DNA from 4 places in the Paenibacillus sp. TC-CSREp1 genome. Region 4 is predicted to be linked to each of the others. Evidence: predicted binding sites of a transcription regulator. Region 4 holds the regulator's gene; each other region holds the start of a gene.

Region 1 (4,425 bases), on a different contig from region 4:
GTGATCGGATGTACACATGCAGGGACAGCAGCCATCGTGAATACCGCCAAACTTTACCCGGATGCAACCATTACCGTATATGAACGCAATGACAATATTTCCTTCCTGTCCTGTGGCATTGCGCTCTACGTTGGCGGCGTGGTCAAAGACCCGGACGGCCTGTTCTATTCTTCGCCAAATCAATTGGCAGACCTCGGTGTGGTGACCAAAATGCTGCATGAGGTTACCGAAGTGGATGCCAAAGGCCACAAGCTGCGGGCTAAAAATCTGCAAACCGGGGAAGAATTAGAAGATACATTTGACAAGCTGATTGTGACTACAGGTTCTTGGCCAGTTGTTCCGAAGCTGGAAGGCATTGAGATGGACAACATCCTGCTCTGCAAAAACTACAATCATTCCAATACGATCATCGAAAAAGCAAAAGACGCCAAACGGGTAACCGTGGTTGGTGCAGGATATATTGGTGTTGAACTGGTTGAAGCGTTCCAGATGAACGGCAAGGAAGTGACGCTGATTGACAGCGTGGATCGTATTTTGAACAAATATCTGGACCCCGAATTCACGGATGCAATCGAGCACACCTTGACGGAAAAAGGCATCACACTTGCTCTGGGTCAAACCGTGCAGAAGTTTAGCGGCGAGAACAGCAAAGTCACCAAAGTCATCACGTCCAAAGGGGAGTTCGAGACGGATCTGGTCATCCTCTGCATCGGGTTCCGCCCGAACACGGAGCTGCTCAAAGGCCAGGTGGATATGCTGCCGAACGGAGCAATCATTGTGGACAAATATATGCAGACCAGCCAAAAGGACGTATTTGCAGCAGGAGACAGCTGTGCGATTCATTACAATCCAACAGGCAAAGCTTCCTATATCCCGCTTGCCACCAATGCGGTTCGCATGGGTACACTCGTTGCACGTAATCTGGTTCGTCCAACGACTCCATATATGGGAACACAAGGGACATCGGGCATTAAAATATATGAGCAAAACATTGCAGGAACGGGCATGACCGAGACATCGGCCGCCGATGAGGGCTTGATTGTGGAAGCGGTGGTGCTGGAGGACAGCTATCGCCCGGAATTTATGCCAACCGCAGAGAAGCTGCTGTTGAAAGTGGTCTATGAGCAAGCAACCCGCCGTATCGTCGGCGCCCAGATTATGTCTCAAGTAGACCTGACTCAGTCGATCAATACGATCTCGGTTTGCATTCAGAACAACATGACGGTGGATGAGCTCGCGTTTATCGACTTCTTCTTCCAGCCGCATTACAACAAACCGTGGAACTTCCTGAACACGGCAGGTTTGCAGGCTTTGCCTCCGGTAGAGGTCAAAGCACCAGCTTTGGTGTAAAGGCAAGGGCAGCAAGCAACAGCAGCAAGATAATAAGGTGGTAGTCAAATTCAAACGAAGAAGTTAATGCTGTAGAACAGATAGCAGAGAAGCATCCATATCGGGATATGGAGTTATGGAGAACCAGGGCTGGCGGGAATACCGTCAGTCTTTTCTTTTTCTATCCTGAATAATGAACAACGCATTATTGTGATTATTTGCACAAAGTTTTATGTTCAGCCGATATACAATAAATACATAGATAGAAAATTACATTTTGAGACGGATAGAAGAAAAAGGAGAGGATGACTTATGGCGGCCAAAACACCTCTTGAGGTTGCACAATATACAGCACAGACCGGGATGAAAAAAGCGCAGAATCCGGTGTCCTCGGTGCTGATTCTCGGATTTCTGGCCGGGGCATTCATTGCGCTCGGATTTCTGCTGGATATTCGTGTTATCGCGTCTGCGCCTGCGGAATGGGGCAGCATAGCCACATTTATTGGAGCAGCCGTGTTCCCGGTGGGGCTTATTCTGGTATTGATCGGCGGAGGGGAGCTGCTGACAGGTAACATGATGGCTGTGCCGCTTGCAGCAATTACTCGTAAAATTACCCCGGGAAGCATGCTGAAGAACCTGATTCTGGTGACGCTTGGCAATCTGCTGGGTGCATTGTTTGTTGCGTTTTTCTTTGGTCATGTGCTGGGCCTTACTGCAGACGGCGTGTATCTCACCAAGGTGGTAGATATGGCGGGGCACAAGCTGCACGATAGCTTCTTCCAGGCTTTTATATCCGGTATTGGCTGTAACTGGCTGGTGGCGCTAGCCGTGTGGTTGTCCTATGCTGCGGATACGATGAGCGGTAAAATTCTGGGGATCTGGTTCCCGACGATGGCCTTTGTCGCCATTGGCTTTCAGCACGTTGTAGCAAATATGTTCCTGATCCCCGCAGCGATCTTCGAAGGTCATTATACCTGGGGGCAATATGTCATGAATTTTATTCCAGTGTGGCTGGGTAATCTGACAGGCGGGGCTTTATTCGTAGCGGCTGCGTACTGGATGGTCTATCTGCGCAAGACAGAGCCGGCAGTGAAATCCGAGACGACTGCTTCTGCTGCGGTCAGCTCTGTGGAAGCTGATGCAAGAGGCATGTGGAGCAAGCAGGCTTAACACAAGGGAAGAGCATTCATGAAACGAAACTATGCATGCGGCTAGGCAATCAAACATGCAGGTGAGCAAACAGATATGCAAGCTTAACAAAAGATGATTCATCTCATGCATGGCATGACCATTGGTCCTGTGCGCAATGAGATGTGATCATCTTTTTGGTATTATCCTAAAATAAACACAAAATAAATTCGCCATGACAAGGTTCGGGGGAACGAAACCTGTCCATGGCGAATTTCGGGAGTGGTCCATGATATGGCATGAGGAGGAAGTGGGGAAACACTAGCCTAATGCCTTGTTTTTAATTTACCCCTTGATTTCAAGAATGAATCACACAGGTGAAAACTTTTTTTGCAGCTCGCACTAAGGGCAGGAAAAGCGTTGAAATCATGAAGATTTGGCGAATTGTTCCTGTTCTCTTTACGGTATGACTTCAAAAGGGATATCATATAGGGATAGCTGTTGAAAGAGGGGGAGCCAGAAGATGATCGATCAGGAGAATGGTGTGTTTCCAGCGGTATGCCCGCTCGATTGTCCAGACACATGTGGTCTGCTGTTACATAAAGAGAACGGTAAAATTGTAAAGGTCACCGGGAACCCGGACCATCCGATCACAAAGGGTGCGATCTGTAATAAAGTTCGAAATATGACGGAGCGGGTATATCACCCCGAGCGTCTTCAATATCCGATGAAACGTATCGGCGCCAAAGGTGAAGGCAAGTTCGAGCGGATCAGCTGGGACGAAGCCATTCTGGAAATTACGACAAGGTTCAAGGACCTGTCCGCAACCTATGGACCCGAGAGCATTCTGCCATACAGCTACTACGGCAATATGGGCATACTCGGAGTGGATGGCATGGATCGGCGTTTCTTCAATGCGCTGGGTGCAAGTGTGCTGGAGCAGACGATCTGTAATGCTGCGGGCAATACAGGCTGGAAATATACGATGGGAGCCAACCGCGGCACGCTGCCTGAGGATACGGAGCATGCCGATCTGATTGTTGTCTGGGGCGGGAATATCGTTAGTACGAACATGCATCAGGTTGTGCTTGCAGAGAAGGCACGCAAGAACGGAGCCAAAATCGTAGTCATTGACGTACACCGCAACCGGACGGCGCAATGGGCAGACTGGTTTATTCCGCTCTATCCGGGTACAGACAGTGCGCTGGCACTGGGTTTGATGCATGTGCTGTTTGAGCGTGGACTTACGGATGAAGCGTTTATGCAAAAATATACCGTGGGACACGAAGCGCTGCGCGAGCATGTGCGCAGTTATACTCCGGAGCGTGTAGCACGTATAACAGGTGTACCCGAGGAAACCATCGTGGAGCTGGCAGAGCTGTATGGCGGTGCTCAGGCCGCTTATATCCATATTGGCAATGGCCTGCAGCATCATGACAATGGCGGCATGAACGTGCGCAGCATTGCCTGCCTGCCTGCGATAACAGGGCAGTGGCTGAAGCGCGGCGGCGGTGCGGTGCGCACCAACAGTTATGCGAGCACGAATAGCGATGCGCTGGAGCGCCCGGACTTGCGGAAGCACGCCGAGCCGCGAGTGGTGAACATGAACCGGATTGGTGAAGCGCTGCTGGAGGCAGAGCAGCCGATCCGGGCACTGATGGTGTATTGCAGCAATCCGCTGGTGGTAGCACCGGATACCGAGCGGGTGGAGCGAGGTTTTGCACGAGAGGATTTGTTTACCGTCGTTCATGATCTGTTCATGACCGATACGGCGAAGTACGCCGATATTGTGCTGCCAGCGACCTCATCCTTTGAAGCAACCGATCTGTACACCTCTTACTGGCATCAGTATGTTCAGCTGCAGGAGCCGGTCATTGCACCGATTGGAGAGAGCAAAAGCAATGTGGAACTGTTCTCGCTGCTTGGACAAGCAATGGGATATGACCCGGACATTTTTGGCGAAACGCC
Region 2 (4,425 bases), on a different contig from region 4:
TTCGTTGCGGACCTGCAGCATAGCTGTCAGCTTGTTGTTTTGACTCTTACGCACCCTTCGAACAGCATACGATTGTGTAAAAGCATCCGTCTTCCTGTCCTGTAATGACAGAGAATACGGTTCTTCTTCAATCCGCGAATTCACAACGCGATGAACCTGATGGGTGACCTGACTCGACGAGCCCTGGACTTCTGAATCAGAAGGCTCGACCTGCGCCCGGGTATCCGGGCCATGTATCGTTTTGTCGCCCTGTTCATTGATCGTGGTACTGACCCGTTCCTGCTCCGTGTTGATAACCAACTCGTTCATCACATTTGTGCCTGGTCCTTCCATCGGTTTGATCTCTATATGATCTGTATGAAAGTTACTTAACTCTCGGTCTTTATGCACAGCAGGTGTTTGCTGCTGAAATGTATTATTCAAGATAGGCCTGTTCCCAAGGGTTCTGCGTTTTTTCGGATCCATCATTAAGGTACCTCCCCAAGCAGCTGCTGCACGGCTTGATCCAGCAGCTCCAGTTCCAGGATTCGAGCCAATGCATCTTCATTTTCTACAGCTGTTTCCAGGAACAGCCTCACCGCCCCGTGACGTTCTCCCCGAAGGGCCAGTGCTGTCCCAGATAATTGCTGATATTCGCGAAGACTGGCTCCGTCCTGGATGTCGCTGGCATGAACCAATGCCAGGGCGTGCTCCACACGCTCAGTTTCCTGGTAGATGCGAAACTTCCAGTGTCTCGCTGTCTCCCCGCCAAGCTCATCCAGAATACGCATGGCACTGCCGTAGTCGTCGTTGATGCGGAGCAGCTCCGCTTGAACCAGCTGCTCTTCTCCCGCTTCAAGCCAGCGGCATAACTGCTCGTAATGGTGGCGTTCCTGCTCGTTCCCGGCACTGATGCCATACACCTGCAAAGCCTGCTCGGTTTGACCCGATTTTGAATAGATCGCCGAGAGGAAACGGTAGTGGGACTGAACGCAGTCCTGACGCCCATTGATCACTGCATGAGAGAAGGCTTCTTTCAGTGAATCGGCTGCATGATTGTCCTCCAGTAAATATTCGTAAGCCGCCAGGAGGAAGGAGATCGTCTCATGTGCACCTGTCTTGGCCCGAAGCTCTCTGTAGTAGTCGACTCGCACCCGGCATTGTAGCGACGTGATGCTGTCTGGTATGCCAGCAAGAACCTGCCTCAGTGCATGTAAAAAAAACAGCTCATAATCACGCAGCGGAATGCTCTGGCTGTCTTGATTGACGTAACCTGCAGGTGAAGGGTCTTCTCCTCCAAGCCAGACGGTCCGAATGCCTTGAAAGAGCAGCTTCATATACCGGGTTTCCGAAGAGGTGCCAACCAGATCGGCTATACCGACCAATCTTGAAATGCTGCTCTCCCAGAGCGGAGATGCAGCTTCATCTCCAACGGGCTCTGGCAAGAGTGCAATACATACTTCTGGCCGCATGGCTGCGACAGCCATCAGCCAATAAGGATGGGCAACAACTGCAACTGTCCTTGGCTCCAACAAGCGCTTCTTGGCTTCTGACAGGGGAATGGCATGAATGGATGCCGGAAGCTGCTCTTGCTCAGCACTGCGGCTGCTGACGTAGGCGAGCGTTCCCTGCTCGGCTGCAAATAAAGCAGCAATGTCGGGGTAAGGGAATGATGACCAGCCCCCTTTGCGCGGAAAAAGCACATATTGGACCGGCCGGGCCGTGTCTGCTGCCAGTTCCTGTTCAGCCTGCTTCCGTGCAGCAGCAGAGCCGGGTTTTGACAAGCAATCTGTAGTTGTTAACGGTTCTGAACGTTCCAACTTTCATTCACCTCACTTTATTTATAAGGCTTACTTTCTATGTAAAGTGCTTTAGCATACCGCATGTGTGTGAACTGCCTGACACTAACATATGGGGATTCTGCTCCAAACATGAACATTTCCAATAATACTCGCGTTGTACAGCCCTTAATGTGGGATACACAAACTAACAAAGTGGCGGCATACAACGATTAAAGTGGCGATATATAACGATTGAATTGGCAACATACAACGATTAAAGTGACGATTTACAACCATTAATGCATGTGATAGACAAATCAATGATGCAGCAGACACAGCCGAACAAGCGACAGGAACCGCCAAACAATAGGCTTAATTTTATCTATTGTGTGACCAAGGTCACTTTTTTTCGCAGGGGAGGTAGGTATTGTGATAATTCTCACATGTGAGTTATGCGTAATCTGGCACAATACGTTCATCAACGTATTTGGAGAACAGACAGCGAAGATGAACGCTTCAACGCCACTTACGTATCTTGCTAAAGCGAACAGAAAGAAGGGGTAAAGGTATGGATCCGATTATGCTATCGCGTATCCAGTACGCACTTACAACGATTTTCCACTTTTTCTTCGTACCGCTGTCCATCGGCCTTGTGCTGCTGGTTGCGATTATGGAGACGTTGTATGTTGCCAAGGGGAAGGAAATCTACAAAACGATGGCCAAGTTCTGGGGCAAGCTGTTCCTGATCAACTTTGCCGTCGGCGTAGTCACCGGTATTTTACAAGAATTTCAGTTTGGCATGAACTGGTCGGAGTATTCCCGGTTTGTCGGTGACGTGTTCGGTGCGCCACTGGCGATTGAAGCGCTGCTTGCGTTTTTTATGGAATCTACATTTATCGGTTTATGGATATTCGGCTGGGACCGTTTGTCCAAAAAAGTCCATCTGGCTTGTATCTGGCTTGTATTCACCGGTACATTCCTGTCTGCGCTGTGGATTCTCGCAGCCAACTCGTTTATGCAGCATCCCGTCGGCTTCACGCTGAATAATGGCCGGGCCGAGATGAATGACTTCTTTGCATTAATTACGAATGGTCAGCTTCTCGTTGAATTCCCGCACACGATTTTCGGTGCTCTCATGACAGGAGCCTTTGTGGTAACGGGTATTAGCGCCTACAAGCTGATGAAAAAACAAGATGTGGAAGTGTTCCGCAGATCCTTCAATATTGCAATTATTATCGGTCTCGTTTCCTCGCTGGGTGTGGCTTTCTCAGGGCACTTCCAGGCACAGTATCTGGTGGAAACACAGCCAATGAAGATGGCTGCAAGTGAAGGCACATGGACAACAACGGAGGACCCTGCACCATGGACGGTTATTGCCTCCATTGATACGAAGAATCAAGAAAATTCAGGGGAGATCAAAATCCCTGGACTGCTCAGCTACCTGTCCTACAGCAAATTCTCGGGCAGTGTCAAAGGCATGAAAGAACTGAATGCCGAGTATCAGCAGACGTATGGACCGGGAGATTATATTCCACCTGTACGTACAACGTTCTGGAGCTTCCGTGTCATGATTGCTGCGGGTGGATTGATGATTCTGCTGGCGATGTATGGAACGTATCTGGCTTGGCGCAAAAAGTTGGAAGCAGCTAAACCATGGTTTATGCGTTTAATGGTATTTGCTATCTCATTGCCGTTTATCGCCAATACAGCAGGCTGGATTATGACGGAGGTCGGCAGACAGCCATGGACGGTATTTGGATTTATGACGACCGAAGCTGGCGTATCACCTAACGTATCCGCAGGTATGATCTTGTTCTCTACGATTGCCTTCACAGCGGCGTATAGCGTTCTTGGGGCCGTGATGGTGTATCTGTTTGTACGCAAAATCAAAGCAGGACCGTATGCCGTCGATAAGTCGGAAGAGCATGATGAGTCGGCCGATCCGTTTGGCATGGATGGGGGGTATTCCGTTGTTACTAAGTGAGCTGTGGTTTGTACTGATTGCCGTGTTGTTTATCGGGTTTTTCTTTCTTGAAGGTTTTGACTTCGGCGTAGGCATGTCTACCGGACTGATTGCCCGAACTGATCGTGAACGCCGTACGCTGATCAACTCCATTGGTCCATTCTGGGACGGCAATGAGGTTTGGCTGCTGACCGCGGGTGGGGCGATGTTTGCGGCTTTCCCGCATTGGTATGCAACACTGTTCAGCGGGTTCTATTTGCCGCTTGTTGTTGTGCTGCTGCTGCTCATCGGGCGCGGGGTTGCCTTCGAATTCCGCAGTAAAATGAAACAGCAGCGCTGGCGCAAAACATGGGACATCATCATTCTGGTGGCCAGCGCGCTGCTGCCATTCCTGTTCGGAGTGGTTTTTGCAACCATGATGAAAGGTCTGCCAATTGACGAGCAGATGCAGATGCATGCCGGATTCCTGGATATTGTCAATCCTTACAGCGTCGTAGGCGGCTTGAGTGTGACGCTGCTGTGCCTGGTTCACGGGCTGTTATTTGCTTCCCTGCGTACTGTGGGCGAGCTTAGAGAGCGGGCACTGCATCTCGCACAGAAGTTAATGATTCCGCTGACTGTAGTTCTGGTCCTGTATGCGGTATTAACCTATGTGATGACCGATGTGTTCGCTGTTCGCGGCTGGGCACTCTGGATTATGGT
Region 3 (4,425 bases), on a different contig from region 4:
GCTCGTTGAGATGGACGGATTTGGAGCAAACGAAGGTATTATCATCGTTGCTGCTACGAACCGTGCAGATATTCTGGACCCTGCGTTATTGCGTCCAGGTCGTTTTGACCGTCAGATTACAGTGGATCGTCCTGATGTTAAAGGCCGTGAAGCTGTTCTGAAAGTGCATTCCCGCAACAAACCACTCACGAAAGATGTGAGACTGGATATTATTGCGAAGCGTACAACAGGTTTCTCCGGTGCAGACCTGGAGAACTTGCTGAATGAAGCGGCACTGCTTGCAGCCCGTCGTAACAGAAGAGATATTTCGATGCGTGAAGTGGATGAAGCGATTGACCGCGTCATTGTAGGTACGGAGAAGAAAAGCCGTGTTATCAGTGACCGTGAGAAACGCATTGTCGCTTATCACGAAGCAGGCCATACCATTGTAGGATACTTCCTGGAACATGCTGATATGGTACATAAAGTGACCATCATTCCGCGCGGACGTGCGGGTGGATATGTAATCATGTTGCCAAAAGAAGATCGTATGCTCGTTACCAAACAAGAGCTGCTGGATAAAGTAACCGGACTCCTTGGGGGCCGCGTTGCGGAGGAATTGTTTATCGGGGAGATTGGTACCGGTGCATACAGTGACTTCCAGCAAGCGACAGGTATCGTGCGCAGCATGGTTATGGAATACGGTATGAGTGAGAAACTGGGTCCAATGCAATTCGGAAGTTCACAAGGGCAGGTATTCCTTGGACGGGATATCGGTCACGAACAGAATTACTCGGATTCCATCGCATATGAGATCGACCAAGAGATGCAGCGCTTTATTAATGAATGTTATGAGAAGTGTAAAGCTTTGCTGATCAAACATACCAAAGAGATGCATCTGATTGCTGAAACATTGCTTGAGGTGGAAACACTGGAAATGGATCAGATCAAACAATTGATCGAAACAGGTTCCCTTACACCAAAAGCAGAAGGCGACAACTCTGGAGAAGGCACGCCAAGTGAAGGTGGCGAACCAATCATTGATAACATCGGTGATGTTCGTGTCCGTATTCAAGGCAAAGATGAAACATCTGAGCCGCTGGCTGGAGATATTCCTAACGAAGCTCCAGACGTAGATAAGGGCAGCAATGATCCGAATGATGGCGGCACCAAGCCAACATCTTAACATGTCATATAACCGGCAATTAGCCGGAATAAGAAAGAGAGCCCTCGCGGCTCTCTTTTTTTTGTAACAATTATTCCTTTGAAGGAGAAACGGATAATCGAGAGCTAGATGGCGAACCGGATAGAATGAGTGGGATATGAGGGGATATCCTGCCCTTTTTCATTTATTGACAGAGTCGTGAACGTTGTGTACATTAGTTGTTAAACCGCTTGTGATTCGTTTCTCAAGCGAACATAACGACTTAGGTTAGCCCTATGAAACAGCGCTTGGCGCTGTCCCGATAAGGAGAGGATCACAAGTGGAAGCTCTGGCTTTAGAGCGCAAGGCTGAGATGAATCGTGAGCTGCGTGAGCGGCTGATGGAACTCAAAAAGGAACGTAATGCCATTATTCTGGCTCATTACTATCAACGTGACGAAGTACAGGAAGTCGCTGACTTCCGTGGAGACTCATTCCTGCTGGCCCAGAAGGCTGCACAGACGGATGCTGATGTGATCGTGTTCTGTGGTGTTCATTTTATGGGTGAAAGCGCTAAAATTCTGGCTCCAAACAAAACGGTTCTGATTCCAGATGAACGTGCCGGTTGTCCGATGGCTGATATGGTGAACGTAGACGGATTGCGCAAGCTGAAGGCACAGCATCCGAATGCGAAAGTAGTCACATACATTAACTCCTCGGCTGAGATCAAAGCAGAAACGGATATTTGCTGTACATCGGCGAATGCAGTTCGGGTTATCCAGTCCGTAGATTCTGATGAAATTATTTGGGTACCTGATAAAAATCTTGGACATTATGTGCAGCAGCACACAGACAAAAAGATGATTATCTGGGAAGGCTACTGCAATACACATGATATGTTAACGGTCAAAGATGTGGTGGAGATGAAAGCCAAATACCCTAATGCCGAATTCGTGGTGCACCCGGAATGTCGTCCTGAAGTTGTGGCGATGGGGGATTTTGTAGGCAGCACAACGGCCATTCTTGAATATTGCAAAAAGTCAGCAACAAAGGAATTTATCGTAGGTACAGAAGACGGAACGGGGTACCAGCTTCGTCTCGACAGTCCGGATAAACAGTTCCACTTCGCGACGAAGTTCCTTGTATGTCCGAATATGAAGGTCAACAATCTGAAGAAGCTGGTTAAATGTCTGGAAACGATGAAACCACAGATCTATGTTCCGCCGGCTGTTGCTGATAAAGCCAGAGAATCACTAGAGCGCATGTTACTGGTGAAGTAACATGCGTTACTCTTGCTCCGAGACAGGTGAATGAGATGAAACCGCAGATACCGCAATATATACATGATTTTGATCTCTCTGCGCTGCCCATGGTGGAGACCGATGTGCTCGTGATCGGTTCAGGCATTGCCGGGCTGTTTACGGCGATTAAGGCCAGTGAACAGCATCGCGTGCTGATGATTACGAAGAAGTCTTTACTTGAGAGTAACACCCGATATGCGCAGGGAGGCATTGCGGCTGTTATTGCTGAAGATGATTCGCCTGCATACCACCTGCAGGATACCCTTGTTGCCGGAGCGGGTTTATGCCGCTCCGAAGCAGTAGAAGTATTGGTGAATGAAGGGCCAGAAGGCGTCAGGGAACTGATCCGTCTGGGGACATTGTTTGACCTGGAGAACGGCGAACTGGCGTTGACGCAGGAAGGTGCGCATAGCCACCGCCGTATTTTGCATGCCAATGGAGACGCAACAGGATATGAGATTGTTCGTGCACTTGCCGTTGAGGTACATGAACATCCGGTAATTGATGTATGGGATGAGCATTTTGTCATCGACTTGATTACGGATCAGGGCGAATGTATTGGTGCTTTGGTTTTGAAGGAAGACGGCTCAAAAGTATTTGTCAGAGCCAAGGCCACGGTGCTGTGCTCTGGCGGGGCTGGACAGCTCTACCGCTATACAACCAATCCTGATGTTGCAACCGCTGATGGAGTCGCTATGGCATATCGTGCAGGTGCCGTTGTGCGTGATATGGAATTTATTCAGTTCCACCCTACCTCTTTGTGTTATCCCGGTGCTCCGCGCTTTCTGGTATCCGAGGCAGTACGCGGGGAAGGCGCATATCTGCGCAACGTAAAAGGGGAGCGTTTTATGGAAAAATATCATCCCCAGCTGGAGCTTGCGCCACGCGATATCGTAGCCAGAGCAATTGTCAGCGAGATAGAATTAACGAACAGTACATTTGTTTACCTTGATATTACACATGAGCCGCCGGAGATGGTAAAGCATCGCTTCCCTACGATCTATGAAACCTGTATGCGATATGGTCTTGATATGACATCAGACTGGATACCGGTTGCACCTGCAGCACATTACATGATGGGCGGGGTCAAAACCGATCTGAGCGGCGAAAGCAGCATTCCACGATTATTTGCCTGCGGCGAAGTGTCATCTACAGGTGTACATGGAGCGAATCGCCTGGCAAGCAATTCCTTGTCTGAAGCGATTGTATTTGGCCGCAGAATTGTGGAACGTATTGAATCGCTACCTTCCCTAGCACCGTCGCTTGGTAGAGATGTGAAATCTCGGAGCATGGATAACAGCAGTGCTGAACAGAAGCAGCAATCCAAACCGATATCAGAAAAACGGCTGAGCCTGCAGAAAATGATGGTTCGTAAAGTCGGTCTGCGAAGAAACGGCAAAAATCTGCAGCAGGCCCTGGATAATTTGCAGCAGGAGCTTCCGTTTTTGGATCAAAGCCTCAACTACAGAGAAGAGCTGGAATATGCGAACCTTCTTACCTGTGCATGGCTGGTGACTTGCGGAGCACTTCATCGTGAGGAGAGTCGCGGGGCGCATTATCGTGAAGATTACCCGGCCCGAGACGATGCGATGTGGCAGAAGCATAGTTTGCAGCAGCGAGAACAAGCGATTGTGGAGGAATGGATGTCATGATATTGAATGGATACAATCAACAATTGATCGAGACGATTAAAGGCTGGCTGCACGAGGATGTAGGTGCAGGAGATGTCACCACCAGTGTGACCATCCCCACAGGCAGTGAATCCAAAGCTGTCATCCATGCCAAGGATCAAGGAATCATTGCAGGCATGCCCATTGCTGAGCTTGTATTTCAAGTCGTTGATCCGGCACTTCGTTATACGGCAAAAGTGAGTGACGGTGATGCTGTCCATCCGGGTACGATACTGGCTGAAGTTGAGGGCAGCACACACTCCCTCCTGACCGGGGAACGGCTCGCCCTGAACCTGTTGCAGCGGATGTCGGGTATTGCTACGCGTACACGT
Region 4 (4,425 bases):
ACTCCGACAAATGCAAGAAAAATAATCAAAACAGGAACAAATCCAATGGCTGCTTCTTTCGTCCATTTAGGCATTAGGCCACACTCCTATCTGGCCGGGTACACGCGGCAGAATAATAAACTTGCTGGCATCTCCGTCTCTCAGACTTACATAAACATTGTTGTCATCCATTGCTGTGTTCACTTTGATCCCACCCGTCGCCATCTTAGATAGCGTAGGGGTAATCTCTGCATATTGTTTGTTTTCCATCGCTTGAGCTACTGTAAACATCGCATCGCCCCACCAGCTCTCCAAAGCTTCATTCGAATGATCCACGACGTCCAGTTTAAGTGCACGTGAACCAATCAGGCTCTGTCCTTCTCGATGAAGGTATTGCACGAGTCTGCCTAAATCTACATTAGGTTTCAAATCAAGTTTCATTTGCACATCATTGCGGTTAATAGTTATCTGAGCACTGTTGACACCATCATACTGTGTAACCATCTTTTCAATCGGACTTTGTACAGCAACTTGTCGATATATGAACCAACCTCCGAACAACAGGACGGCAGAAACAACGGCAGTAATAATAATAGGCATTACTTTCAGCTTCAATTGAATTTCCCCTCCCAAAAATGAGCCTATACACGATCTACAGGCATATATAGTTAGCTGTACTTGAAATCTGCAAGAACTGTTGCAGATTTGTTTGCGTTATTTGTTAACTTCAGTACATATTTGAGTATATCACATCGTATATACAATATCGAAGGTGAAAATATGAATAAAATATTAAATTTAACTATATTAGTTGAACTAAAGATTTTACACAATCCACTCCAATAACTCTATTAAACTTTAACATAAGCTGTTTTGACAGCATTTACTATCGTGAACATGCCAAAAAACCGGTTCAGTCGATGTATCGACTGCCGGTTTCTTGGCTAGCTGTTAGGAACTGTATACACCAGATCTACCTGCTCCCCGGTGCTGAATCGGTAAAACCGATAATAATTGTGTGTATCCGCTTTGTAATATACCTGCCAAACGTAAATATTATTTACGACTCCGGGCATGATCCGATTAATCTCGCCGCCAGGCACGTCCGACTCGAAGCGACTGCGAATTTGTGTCTCAGACATCCCGTTCTGCAGCAGCTCACTGTGAACCCCGCCCGTACCTTGCACAGGCTTATTGTTCGCATCAAACTTCACCCATACCATAATATCCTGGTTGTCTTTATTTTTGGCCGTCATCGTCCAATAGATGTTGTCATCGCCTTCTTTTTCGCCCCAGACGTATTTGCGCAGCTCATCCGGTGATGTGATGCCGAGCTGGTCCTTCGCCGCCTGAATCGCCAGTGCTTCCTCCTGGCGCTGATCCTGTGTAACGTAGACATAATATTGCTGCAGTCCAAACAAAACCAGAACGAGGATGAGCAGCGATATCCAGATCCACTTCTTTTTTTTCTTCAAGAGCTGAACTTCCTTTCCTTGAAAAACTGCACACTGCAGCCTGTCTATTCCTTAACGAGCAAGCAGCTGGTCAAATGCCTGCTGAGCTTCTCGCAAAATACGCTCTTCATCAAGTGTCAAACATTCACCATGCTTCACTACCTGCTTCCCGTCAACCCAGACGTGCTGCACGTCCTTCGCAGAAGCAGAATATATCGTATGTGAAATCAGATCGGTATGCGGATAGAAATGAGCCTGTTCAATATCTAATGCAATAAAATCAGCCTTCATTCCCACTAGCAGCGCTCCTGTATCCTTCAGAAAGATAGACTTCGCACCGTAACCTGTTCCAAGCAGCAGCGCCTCACCAGCAGGTACAGCTGTCGGATCGCCAGATACACCTTTATGGATAAGGGCTGCAAGCCGCATTTCCTCAAACATATCCAAATTGTTATTACTCGCAGGGCCATCTGTCCCCAGTGATACCGTCACCCCGGCTTTTAACAGCGCTGGAACACGCGCTACCCCGGAGGCCAGCTTCAGATTACTCCCCGGATTGTGAGATACGGCAACATCATGACGCCCCAAAATTTCGATCTCTTCATCGTTCAGATGCACCGCATGAGCTACCAGCGAAGGGCGGGAGAAGAAGCCGTGTTTCTCCAGATGTGCCACTGGACGCAGACCATAATCTGTTACATTTTGCTCAACTTCACGTAAGGTTTCTGACATGTGTGTATGCAGCGGCAGGTCCAGATCATGTGCAACCTGTACCAGCTTCTCTATGTAGTCTGGAGGACAAGTATAGGGTGCGTGCGGAGAAATTACGGTTGTGATGCGTCCACCCGCCTGTCCATTCCACTCACGTGCAAATGCTGCAGACTCTTCCAGTTTGCGCATCTGCTCTTCTTCCGAACAAAGTCCGATTACACCACGCGCAAGAGCAGCTCTTGCCCCGGACTGTTCCACCACTTTTGCGACCTGATCCATATGATCGTACATATCCAGAAATGCTGTTGTGCCGCCTTTCAACATCTCCAGCACGGAAAGCGATGCTCCCCAATACACGTCCTCGGAAGTCATTTTGGCCTCCATAGGCCACATTTTTTCCTGCAGCCACACCTGCAATGCCAGATCATCGCCATGGCCGCGAAGCAGTGACATCGCTGCATGACCATGCGTATTGATCAGACCCGGCAGGAAGAGAAGCCCTTTTCCATCCACTTTAGTCAGATGCTCGTTTCCTTCCGGCAGCGTCTCACCAATATGCACAATCTTGTCATCCTCAACAACCATATATCCTAGCACTACTGTCCAGTTGGAGCCTTCATTTACAGCAAATTTCCCGTTGTGAATTACCCATTTATTCGTTGTTGTCATCTTGCTCCTCGTCCTTTCCGTTCTCCAAGTAATAAGCCAGGCTCAGCAAATCTGTTGTAAAATCAGCATGATGGATACGTACATGCGGAGGTGTTTTCAGAATGGTTGGTGCAAAGTTCAGAATGGCCTCAATCCCCGATTCAATCAGCTGGTCAGCGACATTCTGCGCTTCTGTATCAGGAACCGTGATGATGCCGATGCGGATGTTATCTTTTTGTACCGCCTCGGTCAGCTCTTCCATCGGTTTGACCGTCAGACTGTTGATCTTGCTGCCAATCTTCGGACCATATGCATCAAAGATAGCTACAATCTTCATATTGTCCTTGAGGTACGCATTATAATTCGACAACGCATGTCCAAGATTACCGGCTCCAACCAGAGCCACATTGATCTGTTGGTCTATTTTCAATATGTGACGAATCTTCTCAATCAAGTAAGAAACATCATATCCAATGCCTTTACGGCCAAAATCACCAAAATAAGCCAGATCCTTGCGAATCTGGGCCGGATTCAAGTCAAGGCGTTGTCCAAGCTCCTGCGAGGAAACCGTTGTCACCTCACGCTGCACGAGTTCATTCAAATAACGCAAATACACAGGCAGACGTCTTACTACTGCTTCTGAAATTTTATCCGATTTCATTCTTGCTCCCCCTTACCATTGCCACGATAAAATAATAAATAATGCTGCGATATCAAAATACATATTGAAAAGATGAGCATTCTGTATATCTACCTATGCATAGCTGCAGTATTTTTATATATACAGAATGCCCGCAAGTTAAATTTATAAGTTCATGATGTTCTGCCTGTAAAGTCTCTTTCGAGTGTAACGCCATGTTAAAGCACAATGCAATGCCATAGCTTACAAAAAAATGAATATTTTTGCTACTCGGCAGGTCGATCCAGCCATTCGGAAATACGCGGTACCATCTGTTCTGTGAGCATATGTTCCATCTTCGGCCCAGGCAGCGAGTACAGGAAATACTTGCCGTAGTAAGCCTCGATCACACGGGTATCATACACGATGACAATACCCCGATCCTTGCCGGTACGAACCAGTCGTCCAAATCCCTGCTTGAACCGGATGACCGCCTGTGGAACAGACAGCTTCATAAATGGATTTTTTTTCTGCTCCACCAGCAGTTCACTCTTCGCTTCGAGAAGCGGATGGTTCGGCGGCTGAAACGGCAGTCGTACAATCGCCAGACAGGTGAGAGCTTCGCCTGGAATATCCACCCCTTCCCAGAAGCTGCTCGTGCCCAGCAGTACCGCCGCTTTGGCATCCTGAAATCTTCGGGTCAGCTTGGAGCGATTGCCACTGTCCACCCCTTGGCCCAGCAGAGAAATGTCATTTCCCGACAAGGCCTCCTTGAGCGGATCATACACCTGGCGAAGCATTTTGTAAGAGGTGAACAGCACCATCATCCGTCCACGAGTTGCGATCGCCGCTTCAGCCAGCGATTGCACCAGCATCTGTACAAAGTGTGCATCTCCGACACTGCCCTTCAGACTCGGGAAATCACGCGGGATCACCAGCAAAGCCTGCTCACGATAATTAAACGGAGAAGGAAGCATGGATGTCAGCAGCCGATTATTGTCCGCAGCCTCCTGC

The links. Region 4 encodes Rex, which represses fermentation and respiration genes when NADH is low (regulators of the CRP and FNR family bind a similar motif). Its sites were predicted from a motif close to TTGTGAAATATTTCACAA; they were not measured.
Region 1: a site for Rex is predicted at 1,538-1,555, ahead of ACQSGY_RS12770 (formate/nitrite transporter family protein). Genes of this name have one in related genera too.
Region 2: a site for Rex is predicted at 2,188-2,205, ahead of ACQSGY_RS18615 (cytochrome ubiquinol oxidase subunit I). Genes of this name have one in related genera too.
Region 3: a site for Rex is predicted at 1,375-1,392, ahead of nadA (quinolinate synthase NadA). Genes of this name have one in related genera too.

What each region holds. Positions count from the first base shown of each region.
Region 1 covers NZ_JBNOKM010000007.1:253,199-257,623, reverse strand. Annotated here, with positions in the region: gene ACQSGY_RS12775 (FAD-dependent oxidoreductase) at 1-1,350, shown strand, start outside; gene ACQSGY_RS12770 (formate/nitrite transporter family protein) at 1,642-2,499, shown strand; gene ACQSGY_RS12765 (molybdopterin-containing oxidoreductase family protein) at 2,981-4,425, shown strand, end outside.
Region 2 covers NZ_JBNOKM010000011.1:225,567-229,991, forward strand. Annotated here, with positions in the region: gene ACQSGY_RS18605 (glycosyltransferase) at 1-468, opposite strand, end outside; gene ACQSGY_RS18610 (hypothetical protein) at 468-1,799, opposite strand; gene ACQSGY_RS18615 (cytochrome ubiquinol oxidase subunit I) at 2,329-3,744, shown strand; gene cydB (cytochrome d ubiquinol oxidase subunit II) at 3,686-4,425, shown strand, end outside.
Region 3 covers NZ_JBNOKM010000026.1:46,254-50,678, forward strand. Annotated here, with positions in the region: gene ftsH (ATP-dependent zinc metalloprotease FtsH) at 1-1,165, shown strand, start outside; gene nadA (quinolinate synthase NadA) at 1,464-2,402, shown strand; gene nadB (L-aspartate oxidase) at 2,438-4,075, shown strand; gene nadC (carboxylating nicotinate-nucleotide diphosphorylase) at 4,072-4,425, shown strand, end outside.
Region 4 covers NZ_JBNOKM010000006.1:213,885-218,309, forward strand. Annotated here, with positions in the region: gene ACQSGY_RS11095 (AAA family ATPase) at 1-74, opposite strand, end outside; gene ACQSGY_RS11100 (hypothetical protein) at 67-594, opposite strand; gene ACQSGY_RS11105 (DUF5590 domain-containing protein) at 924-1,454, opposite strand; gene ACQSGY_RS11110 (amidohydrolase) at 1,506-2,813, opposite strand; gene ACQSGY_RS11115 (redox-sensing transcriptional repressor Rex) at 2,797-3,453, opposite strand; gene dinG (ATP-dependent DNA helicase DinG) at 3,699-4,425, opposite strand, start outside.